One region of the Phytohabitans kaempferiae genome, then DNA from elsewhere that is predicted to be linked to it. Evidence: riboswitches for the same ligand, from Rfam matches in the RefSeq annotation. Region 1 holds a riboswitch; the other holds the start of a gene.
The links. A riboswitch is a leader RNA that binds a small molecule or an ion and turns the genes downstream of it on or off. The one in region 1 is predicted to bind cyclic di-AMP.

Region 1 (5,583 bases):
GACCCGCTGGGTGCGGGAGCCGGCCACGGTCAGCGGCTGACCTCGCCGAATTCGCCTGCCCGCAGGCCCGCGCAGAACGCCTTCCACGCTGTCGCGGAGACTTCGAGGAACGGGCCGTCCGGTGCGGTGGAGTCGCGGATCGAGACGCCTTTCGCGCCGACCGCCACCTCGACGCAGTTGTGCGATTCGCACTGCCCGCTCTTACGCCAGTTTTTCGGATCCGCCACGGCAACCTGCCCCCTCCGCGGACTGGTGCGCGCCGGCCATGACGGCACCGCCCCGCACTCGCGCTGGTATCAAATGTTTCATGTCGGGGCATCCACAGAAAGGAGGTGGTGCATGAATGAATGCCCTCCTGACCGCTACCAATGTGCCACAGGCTGTCACCGATCCATGAACAGCAAAAGAGGGCACCCATTGGGGGATGCCCTTTGTCTGGTGGCGCGGGGAGAGCTCCCCGGGTGCGGACCCGGGGAACCGGCCCTATCGAAGGTCGAACTGACCTGCACGGACGCCGCTGATGAACGCCGCCCAGGCGGGGCGGGCGAAGGCCAGCTGGGTGTCCGGGACCGCGCTGTTGCGAATTGCGATCTCGTCGGGGCGCTTAGCCACCTCGACACAGTTGTGCGCTTCGCAGCGAGCGCTCTTCCGCCACACGTCGGCGACGGAATCTGTCTGAGCCATCCGGTGCTCCTCTTAAGCAGCCGCAGCAATGTCGCGGCCAAGCGCCGTGACGCCACACTGTAGCGCATGAAGACCGGACTCATGTGTCCAAACCGCCACACTTACGGTCGAGTCGGAACCGCACCTTTGACGGATGCTTTGGCCGACGCAAACCGGCGCTGGAAAAAGCTAGCAAGGCAGGTGTAGCCTTCACAAGACTAGCTAAATGGCAGGTCGCGTCTAGCCAGGTGGCATTCTGCACGGAGCGATCTCTGGCGCGTGACGCGTCGCGCAGCCGGGGAGGGTCGCCGATGACGACGGTGCATGGGCCTACGGTCGGCCGGCGCCGACTGCGGTCCGCTTTGCGCCGGGCGCGGGATGCGGCGGGCCTGACCCAGGAGCAGGTGGCGGCGGCCATGGACTGGTCGCTCTCCAAGCTCATCCGGATCGAGGCCGGTTCGGTCTCGATCTCGACCAACGACGTCAAGGCACTGCTCGGCCACTACCGGATGACCGACCAGCAGCAGATCAACGAGCTGGTGGAGCTGGCCCGGGTCTCCCGGCGCCGCACCTGGTGGTCGCAGTACAAAGACACGCTCCCCAGCGCGTACGCCTCCTACATCGGCCTGGAGATCGAAGCTTCGGCCCTCTCGTTCTTCCAGCCCTCGGGCATCCCCGGGCTCTTGCAGACCGAGGCGTACGCACGAGCCGCCGTCACCGCTGCCTCCACCACCGTCGGCGACATGATGGACGCGGAGCAGATCGAGGTGCGGCATGCGATTCGCATGCGGCGGCAGAAGGAGGTGCTCGACCGCCCCGACCGGCCCGACATCGACGTCGTGCTCGACGAGGCCGCCCTGCACCGCCAGACCGGCGGCCCGGAGCGCCTGCGCGAGCAGCTGCTCCACCTCGCTGACGTCGGGCGGCTGCCCAGGGTGACCATGCGAGTGCTGCCCTTCACGGCTGGCGACTACGCCCCGCAGGGGCCGTTCGTGATCCTGGGCTTCCCTGACGAAGACGACACCGATGTCGTCTACCTCGAGGGCGTTCTCGCCCAGGATGTGCTCGACCGCCCCGCCGACGTGGCCGCATACCAGCAGACGTTCGACCGCCTCCGGGAGATGTCCCTGGAGCCCGAGGAGTCCCTCGCAAAGATCACCAAGGTGGCTGGCCAGCTCGGCTGAGCGGCGGAAACGCAGGAGCGGCGGCATGACTGCGACATATGGACCCACCGTCGGTCGGCGACGGCTCCGGTCCGCGTTACGCGCGGCGCGGGAGGCGGCGGGCCTCACCCAGGAGCAGGTCTCCCAGGAGATGGACTGGTCCCTCTCCAAGGTGATCCGGATCGAGTCCGGCGCGGTCGGCGTCTCCCCCATCGACGCGCGCGCCCTCCTGAAGCTGTACGGGGTGAGCGACCGGGAGCGGATCGACGAGCTGGTCGGGCTGGCCCGGTCCTCGCGGGCGCGCCGCTGGTGGTCGACGTACGCGGGGGCGCTCCCCGCGCCGTACACGGCGTACATCGGGCTGGAGGCGGAGACCTCGTCGGTGCTCTGCTACACGCCCACCAAGCTCCCGGCGCTCTTCCAGACCGAGGCGTACGCGGCGAAGGCGGTCCGCCGCGACCAGCCCGGTGGCGACGAGCAGAGCCAGGTGGAGGTGCGGCTCGCCCGCCAGCGCGAGGTGCTCGACAAGGCCGACCCGCCCCACATCACCGCGGTGATCGACGAGGCGGTGGTCCGGCGCATCGCCAACGACCCGCGCACCAAGCGCGAGCAGTTGGAGCGGCTCGTGTCGCTGGGCGCCCAGCCCAACATCACCATCCAGGTGCTGCCCTTCGCCGCCGGCGTCGACGGATTCCCCAACCCGTTCGCGATCCTCGAGTTTCCCGACCCGTCCGACGTCGTGATGTACGTGGAGAACGGCCTCGCCGACGACGTGGTCGACCAGCCCGACCTGGTGCGGCCGTTCCGGCACGAGTTTGAGCGGCTGCGCGAGATGGCGCTCAGCCCGGCCGAGACCCAGGAGATGATCAAACGGATCGTGGGCGGGCTCGAGTGAGCCCGCCCACGATCGGTGTGGCCCCCCGGCCCCACCTGCGCCCTTCATCCGGTCACTGCTGCCGCCTTGCCGGGCGGCTGCCGAACTTCGGGCGAAGTCTCTCCTATGGACGCATGCGCCACATGTTTACCGTCACCAGGGGCTCGGCCAGGCCGCCGAGCCGGTAGGCCTCCTGTGCCCGGAGCAGTGCCCGGGTCACCTGACCGTACTGCCGCTCCTCGTCGCTGCTGAAGAGCAGCACCGTCATGCCGCGGAACTCGCCCCACAGCTCGAAGGCCCTGGGCCGCAGGCGGTGGCCGATCGTCGCCACGAGGAATGGGATGAACGCCACCGCCGTGAGCGCCAGATATGCCTGGGCGCTCAGATCGTTGAAATCGGTGGTCACGCCGAGCGCGACCCCGATGGCGGCCAGCACGATCGCGGTCACCGTCACCGACCGAACGGTGAGCTGATGGTGCGGGCCCCGTGCCGTGTGCAGGTGGTGCAACTCGCCGACCGGAAAACGCCGACCACCGACGATGAACCAGTCGCGCGTCACCACGATGCCCGGCCGCTGGTAGAGCGGGCCGACTGATTTCGGGGTTGTTACGTCTACTGGTGTTACAGGCTGTGGTGCTGGTGACCGCGCGGGGTAGCGAGTAGTCTGCACTGCATGCCTCCTACGGCTCGTGAGGCGGGCTGGTGTGGTGGTCTTTGAGATCGGCACCTGGTGGCAGCCAGGTGCCGATCGTCTTTCGCGCTCCAGTGCCGCATCAGAGCTCTGTGCCGCCTTCAAACTGCGTTGCCGCTTGCGCGACCCAAGGGCCCTGTTGCCATTGTGCGAGATGCCATCTAGTCGAGGGAAGGGGCGCAATCAGCCACCTGGCAGATTGGAAGCGGTCTCCTAGCGGTACGGCGCCACTTTCCGCCCCCCATGTCCGATTTACCGGCACCGTCGCCCACCCAACGCGTAGAGCGACAAATCACCCATCACCCTTACGGCGACGTCACTCGGATCCACGAACTAATCACTATGAGTGACCTCGACATTTCGCTTATTGGCGGGCGTCAGTCACAAGTCACCCTCAGGCCACTTTCGCCCAACCGGCCCCGGCGCTAGGTTGGAGCCGCTGGTCCGGTCGTCAGTCACTCCCCCGGGTGGCGCCGGTCCGGTGCCGCCGAATCGCACGACGGTCACGCTCCGTCTGCGAATCGGGGACCCACCTTCTGCACTGGGGTGAATCCGCGAGCCGCGGTAGGGCGATCTTCCCGCCCGAACCCGTCAGCTAACCCGGTAGGCGGCGTTGGGGAAGAAGGTCACCGTTTGTCTTCCGCGCGGAAGCTGTTGCGCGCCCTCGTACTGGTCGCCCTCGGGTTCGGGCTGACCGTACCGGCCGCGGCGGCCCAGGCCGAGCCGTCACCCAGCGAGCTGACGGACCAGATCAACAAGGCGTCGACCGAGCTGGAGAAGGTCGTCGAGGCGTACAACAAGCTCAACGAGCAGCTCAAGCAGACCAAGGCCGCCTCGGCCGAGCTGGCCGCCAAGATGGGCCCGCTCGAGGCGCAGCTCGCCCAGGCTGACGCCGAGGTGGGCGCGATGGCGGCGGTGGCGTACCGCACCGGGCAGGTGGGCGCCGCGAGCGCGCTGCTCGACGGGAGCGGCCCCCTCGCCGACCGGCTCGGCATGCTCGACCAGCTCGCCCGCGACCGCCAGCGCCAGTTGGCCGGCTTCACGGCCGCCGAGCGGCGGTACACCGAGGAGAAGGCGAAGCTCGACGCCACGCAGGCCAAGCAGACCGCCCAGCTCAAAGAGCTCGCGGCCGGCAAGAAGAAGATCGAGGCGGATCTCAAGAAGCTGTACGAGATGCGGGAGCGGGCGTACGGCGCGGCCACCTCACCGAGCGGCGGCAAGTACACCGGCACCGTCCCCTCCGTCTCCGGCAAGGCCGGCGTGGCGGTGCGGTTCGCGTACGACGCGATCGGCAAGCCCTACGTGTGGGCGGCCGACGGCCCGAACGGGTACGACTGCTCCGGGCTCACGCTCGCCGCGTGGCGGGCGGCCGGCAAGCAACTGCCGCACAACGCCGCGATGCAATGGGACGCGGTGGCGCACATCGGCCGTGGTTCGCTCCAGCCGGGCGACCTCGTCTTCTACCGCGACCTCGGCCATGTCGCCATCTACGTGGGCAGCGGCAAGGTCATCCACGCGCCGACGTTCGGCGAGAGCGTCAAGCTGGCGTCGGTCGACATGATGAACCCGTACGGCTACGGCCGGGTCCGCTGACCCGCCCGAAAAATCTTCAACTGCGCCGATCAGGGACAGGGGATCGCGGTTCGCTCGCGGACACGCCGGTCTCCTGCCCTTGGTCGACGCATGAATCCCTGATCGGCGAGGTACCGGGCCGGCGGGAAGTGTCGTACCGCGGGCGCACCGTCGGGGCATGACTGAGCGCACCGATGCGAGCACGGCCGTGAGCCTGGCCGCCGAGCCGTATTCGTTCGACCTGTCCCTGCGCGCCCTCGCCGGCTTCGCGCCCACCGCCGGCGGCCACGTGATCGCCGGCGGCCGCGTGCGCAAGGCGTTCCTGCTCGGCGCCGACGCCGTGGTCGCCGAGGTGGGCCCCGGCGCCCCGGGCTCCGGCCCCGCAGTCACGCTCCACGCCGAGCGCCACCTGTCACCCGGGGAGCGAGCGGCGGTGCACCAGGCCGTCGGGCGGTGGCTCGGCCTCGACGACGACCTCACTGGCTTCCTCGACGTGGCCGAGCGCGACCCGGCCATGGCCACGCTGCTGCGCGCCGCACACGGGCTGCACCAGGTGCGTTTCGGCTCGCTCGCCGAGGGCACCGTCTACTTCGCACTGATCCAGCGCAGCACGCAGTGGT
Region 2 (5,583 bases), on a different contig from region 1:
CCGATGTCCCTGACCAGCGGCGCGGTGGCGTCCGGCGCGGTGTGCAGGACGACCGCCGACGAGCCGCGCGGCGGGCAGGGCGCGATCGGGTCGCCACCGCACCCCACGAAGGCCGGCTTGTTGGTCGCGAAGTCCGGGTCGATCGTCACCAGCCCGCTCCCCGGCCATCCCGTCGTGCGGAAGGGGGCCTTGAGCAGGTCGAAGTAGTGCGCCCAGTCCCAGTACGGGCCCGGGTCCCAGTGCATCCCCCGCACGGTCGAGGGGACGGTGCCGGGCACGTTGTCGTGGCCGATGATGTGGTTGCGGTCGAGCGGGATGCCCAGCCGCAGCGCGAGGTGCCGCACCAGCTTGGCCGACGTGCGGTACATCGCCTCCGTGTACCACGTGCCCTGCGCCGCGAAGCCCTCGTGCTCGAGGCCGATCGCCTTCGCGTTGACGTACCAGTTGCCGGCGTGCCAGCCGACGTCCTTGGCCTTGACGTGCTGGGCGATGTGGCCGTCGACCGAGCGGAGCGTGTAGTGCCAGCTCACGTACGTGGGGTCGAGCACGAGGTTGACCGACGGCTGGAAGTAGCCCTCGGTGTCGTGGATGACGATGTACTCGATCTTCTGCTGCTGCGGCCGGTTGCCCTTGTCGTGGTTGCCGTAATCGCTGCCGCCCAAGTCCTGGTAGGGCGCGGGGATCCACTCGCACGAGATGTCGGTGGGGCACTCTAGGCCGTCGGGGCGGGCCAGCTCGCGCAGGCCCAGCTTGGCCAGCCAACTGCGGGCGGGGCGCACGTCGCGCGCGGCCAGCGTCACGCGGTGCCCGTCGTCGGTCACCCGGCTCGCGCCGGCCTGGATCGTCGCGAAGACCTCGTCGGCGAAGGCCGCCGCGGCGTCGGCGCTGTCCGCGCCGCTGTACCTGGCCACCGCGCCATACCAGGCCGCGGGGTCGCTCGCGCTCCCCACCGGTCCACCAATGCTTTCCTGGTACGAAGCGAGGAGTGCCGCCCCGCCGGCGATGTTCGCCTCGGGGGCGGTGCGCAGGGCTTCCGCGGAGGCGCCGGTGATCGCCGCGGCGCGGTCGAGCGTCCGCAGCGCCTCCGGAGCCGGTGCCGGCATGCGACCGGAGTCGACCTCGCGGGCCGGGCGGCTGTCGTCGCCGCGCGGGTCCTCCCCGTCGTGGTCGTGGTGGTTGCCGCCGGGCAGTGACACGACGTGTTCGGCGTCGGTGAGGTGCATCGGGCCGTAGCCGCCGCTGGTGCTCGGCGTGCCGGCGTTGGCGTCCCAGCGCGACTCCAGGTAGGAGACGCCGAGCAGGACGCTTTCCGGCACGCCGTACTCGGTGGCGGCGGCCGCGTACTCCCGCTGCCTGGTGTCGCCGCCGGCAGGGCTGGACGCGGGGACAGAGGTGGCCGGCACGAGGGTCGCCGCCCCGACCACCACGGTAGTGAGGGCGATGCGCGCTGTCAGGTTGTGCATCAGGACCTCCGTTCGGGGGATGGGCTCACCCTGGCCCGCCCGCCGATAGGCGTCAATAGATTGCGCGAGATGTGGCGTGCTTGCAAAAAAGCTTCATCCTCCCGCGAGGAGATGTCCGTCTAGCCGCGAATCTCCACAATCGAGCACTCTTGCACAGAATGCACATGACGCGCCGGTGGGCCCGTGAGTTGTCGATCGTGCGACGGGGAGCGATCGGAGTGCCACTAAGTGTGTCCACTGTGAACTCCGAACCGTTCGAATCGGTGGAGGGCCAACCTCTGCGATGTGTTCCCGGCCATTGACCGGGACCGTTTCGATACACGCGGCGCTACCGGTTGGTATACGCAACGAAAGGGTTGTCCACAGCGCTTGCGCGGGCGAATGCGCCGCTCCTACCCTTGGGGATCGTTGAGCCGGAGGTCGGCCTCCCAGCGTGGGAGACCACGGCTCAGCCCGCCGAGTCGGAGTGAAACGAGCCGGGGACCCAAGCACCTCGGGGTGAATCCGCGATAAGCGGTAGGGCGCGCTCTCCCGCCCGAACCCGTCAGCTAACCCGGTAGGCGGCCCAGGGAGAAGGAGTAACGGCTCCGGTGGCACGCTATGCCGCGCGTCGCACCGTAATCACCGCTCTCGTCGCCATCGCGACCGTGCTTTCCACCGGCACTGTGGCACGCGCCCAGCCGACACCTGCCGAGATCGAAAAGCAGATCGACGAGGCGTGGGTCAAGCTCGAGCCGATCGCCGAGAAGCACAACGCGACGCGGCAGGACCTCGCGGTGAAGCGGGAGAAGGCGCAGGCGCTCGCCAAGAAGATCGCCCCCCTCCAACTGCAGATCGACCTCGCGATGGCGAAGGTCGGGGAGTACGCGGCCGAGCAGTACAAGGGCGGCAACTTCTCCGCGCTCAACGCGATCCTCACCACTGGGTCGCCCACGACGTTCGCCAACCAGCTGGAGATACTCGACGTCTTCGCCCGCCGCTCGCAGGCGGACATCCAGCAGGTGGTCGAGCTTCGCGAGCGCTACGCCGCGCAGAAGGAGCCGCTGGATGTGCTCGTCGGGCAGCTGACCGAGGAAGAGGCACAGCTGGCGGCGAAGAAGAAGCAGATCGACACCGAGATCACCAAGCTCGAGAAGATGCGCCTCGACGCGTACGGCGCGGGCGGTGGCGTCGGTGCACTGCGCCCGGCCGCCTGCCCGGTCTCGTACGACGGCAGCGCCGGCACCAAGGCGGCCAAGTTCGCCTGCGCCCAGATCGGCAAGTCGTACGTGTTCGGCTCCGAGGGCCCCAACTCGTACGACTGCTCCGGCCTCACGATGAAGGCCTGGAGCGCGGCGGGCGTCGGCCTGCCCCACAACGCGGCCCGCCAGCGCAACTCGGTGCCGTCGGTGAGCCGGAGCAACCTCAAGGTCGGCGATCTCGTCTTCTACTACAGCGACCTGCATCATGTCGGCATCTATGTCGGCGGTGGCTACATCGTCGACGCGTCCAAGCCGGGCGTGCCGATCAAGATGCGCACGATCAACGCCGCGCCGATCCACAGCTATGGACGACCCGGATAAGCGTTACCCGCCCCCCGTGGCCGCGCCTGTCGCGTGTTTCCCCCGTCACGCGACCCGCACCGGCCAGTAAAAGGAGATGCCCTCCCATCCATCCGGGGTGGGAGGGCGTTTCCTGCCGCTGGTGGGCTCAGGCGCTGTCGTTATCGCGAGGTCGGCCAGGTGCGCCAGTTCTTCCACGCGCGGCTCGGGGTCGGGCCGCGCTGGCCCTGGTAGCGCGAGCCGTAGACGGTCGAGCCGTATGGATGCTCGGCCGGCGACGAGAGCCGGAAGATGCAGAGCTGGCCGATCTTCATGCCCGGCCAGAGCGTGATCGGCAGGTTGGCCACGTTGGACAGCTCGAGCGTCACGTGGCCGCTGAAGCCGGGGTCGATGAAGCCCGCGGTCGAGTGCGTGAGCAACCCCAGCCGCCCCAGGCTCGACTTCCCCTCCAGCCGGCCGGCGAGTTGCTCGCCGAGGGAGATGACCTCCAGCGTCGAGGCCAGCACGAACTCGCCGGGATGCAGCACGAACGGCTCGCCGCTCGGCACCTCGACCTGCGAGGTGAGCTCGTCCTGCTGCACTGACGGGTCGATGTGCGTGTACAGGTGGTTGTTGAACACGCGGAAGAGCCGGTCGAGCCGCACGTCGATGCTCGACGGCTGGACCAGCGCCGGCTCGAACGGGTCGAGCGCCAGGTTGCCCGCCTTGATCTCGATGACGAGGTCACGGTCGGAGAGCAGCATCAACACACCATAGGGGATTCCCACCACGGTCGAACGTATGTTCGATAGAATGCTGCCATGGCATCCTGGTCCGACTTCCGCGCCGACGAGCCCCGCCTGGCGGAGGCTGTCCGCGCCCTCATGCAGCAGTACGGCCCTGGTCTGGGCTACCTGGCGACCGTGCGCGCCGACGGGGGCCCGCGGGTGCATCCGGTTTCGCCGGTGATCACAGACGACGGGCTCTACTGCTTCGTCGTCGACTCGCCCAAGCGGCGTGACCTCGAGCGCGACGGGCGATACGCGCTGCACTCGTTTCCGCCGGAAGACAGCGACGACGAGGCCTACCTCGCCGGCCGCGCGACCGTGGTCACCGACCGCGCCAAGGTCGCCCGCCTGGCCGGCCACCTCCGGGCGGCGCCACAGGTCGACTGGCGGCTGTTCGAGTTTTCGGTCGACGTCGCGATGGTCGCCCGCCACGGCTGCAACGGCGCCACGCCCTTCGCGGTCGAGCCGCCCGCCCGGCCCGCTGTGCAGGTGTGGCTCGACCCGTCCGCGGCGTCGGCCGAGCCCTCAGCCGAGCCCGCGCGCACTATGGTGCACGAAATGCGTCCCAGCCACTCAGCATGCGCGACGCCTGGTCGGGTGTGAACTCGTACATGCAGGCGTCCGTGCTGTAGTCCATGTAGTTGTGGATAGGGTCCTCGCCGGGGTCCTCCGTGCACGTGTCCCGCCCTTCGGGGCAGCCGCGTGCCTGGGATGCCTCGGCGGGCGTGTCGTCGACGAGGTCGCCGTCTTCTGTGCAGCCGTTCTGGAAGGTGTGGAAGAGGTTGAGCCAGTGCCCCACCTCGTGCACAGCGGTGTCGCCCTCGTTGTAAGGGAGTGACGTCCCGCCCGGCAGCGACTCGCCGAGGATGACGACGCCGTCGCTGGCATCCAGGGCCGGCTGGGGGTAGGTCGCCCAGCCGAGGAGGCTGTCGCTGAGGTCGGCGACGTAGATGTTGAGCGTCTCCATGCCGCCGACCCGCAGCGCCGCCTTCATCTCCCGCTCGGCCGCCGACTGGTAGATGATCGGATACCAGGCGGGGTTGACGACCCGGTCGATCCGCACCAGCTCGAAGGCAAACTCGGTCACCGCTCCGTAGGCCGCGTTCAGCACGTCGATCTGCGCCGTGACCATCGAGTCGGGGATGTTGCCCCCTTCACGCGTGGCGTCCGCGGATATCAGGTGCACGATGACCGGGATCGTGACCGTCGCCATGGTCCGCGGCCTGCCCGCCAAGCCTCTTCGCGCGAGCGCCTGCTCGGTGAGGCGCTGCAGCTCCTGGACCTGGTCGGCGGTGAGGTGGTTGGGATCGTGCAGCCCCGCGGCGGCCTGCGGACCCGGCCGCGCCCGGGCCGCGCTGAGCGTGTGGTCGACGTCTGGCCGCGCCTGGGCCGGGCTGAGTCCTGGGGTGATGTCGGGTCGGCTGAGTGCCGGGTCGACGTCGGAGGGCGCCTGGGCCGTGTTCGGCCCTGGGTCGAGGCACTCATCCGCCGTGGTGGCGCGCGACGACGGCGCGGGCGCGCCGACGAGTGCCAGCGCCGCGACGATGGCACCGGCTGATCGCCATGCCCGCATCACCGCTCCTCCCAGCTCGTACGAACGTAGGAGGCACGCTACATCCGATCGACCGACTTGAAAATAGGTGAGAGTGGATGGCTTGCGTGATGCGCGAGGGTGCGGGTGGGTTTGCTGAGGTGCGTGCGCCATCGTTGACCGACCAGGTACAGTGGTCTCCGCTTGCGGGTGTAGTTCAATGGCAGAACATCAGCTTCCCAAGCTGACAGTGCGGGTTCGATTCCCGTCACCCGCTCCAA

Region 2: another riboswitch for cyclic di-AMP. It lies ahead of ACFFIA_RS34955 (C40 family peptidase); the one in region 1 lies ahead of ACFFIA_RS31885 (C40 family peptidase).

What each region holds. Positions count from the first base shown of each region.
Region 1 is NZ_JBHLUH010000068.1:114,035-119,617, forward strand. It holds gene ACFFIA_RS31855 (DUF3817 domain-containing protein) at 1-40, shown strand, start outside; gene ACFFIA_RS31860 (DUF397 domain-containing protein) at 30-227, opposite strand; gene ACFFIA_RS31865 (DUF397 domain-containing protein) at 484-684, opposite strand; gene ACFFIA_RS31870 (helix-turn-helix domain-containing protein) at 975-1,847, shown strand; gene ACFFIA_RS31875 (helix-turn-helix domain-containing protein) at 1,873-2,721, shown strand; gene ACFFIA_RS31880 (DUF6232 family protein) at 2,825-3,427, opposite strand; cyclic di-AMP (ydaO/yuaA leader) riboswitch at 3,867-4,016, shown strand; gene ACFFIA_RS31885 (C40 family peptidase) at 4,025-4,984, shown strand; gene ACFFIA_RS31890 (DNA-3-methyladenine glycosylase family protein) at 5,142-5,583, shown strand, end outside.
Region 2 is NZ_JBHLUH010000077.1:38,494-44,076, reverse strand. It holds gene ACFFIA_RS34960 (N-acetylmuramoyl-L-alanine amidase) at 1-1,463, opposite strand, end outside; cyclic di-AMP (ydaO/yuaA leader) riboswitch at 1,908-2,041, shown strand; gene ACFFIA_RS34955 (C40 family peptidase) at 2,054-3,025, shown strand; gene dcd (dCTP deaminase) at 3,166-3,747, opposite strand; gene ACFFIA_RS34945 (pyridoxamine 5'-phosphate oxidase family protein) at 3,805-4,374, shown strand; gene ACFFIA_RS34940 (zinc metalloprotease) at 4,316-5,344, opposite strand; tRNA gene ACFFIA_RS34935 (tRNA-Gly) at 5,509-5,582, shown strand.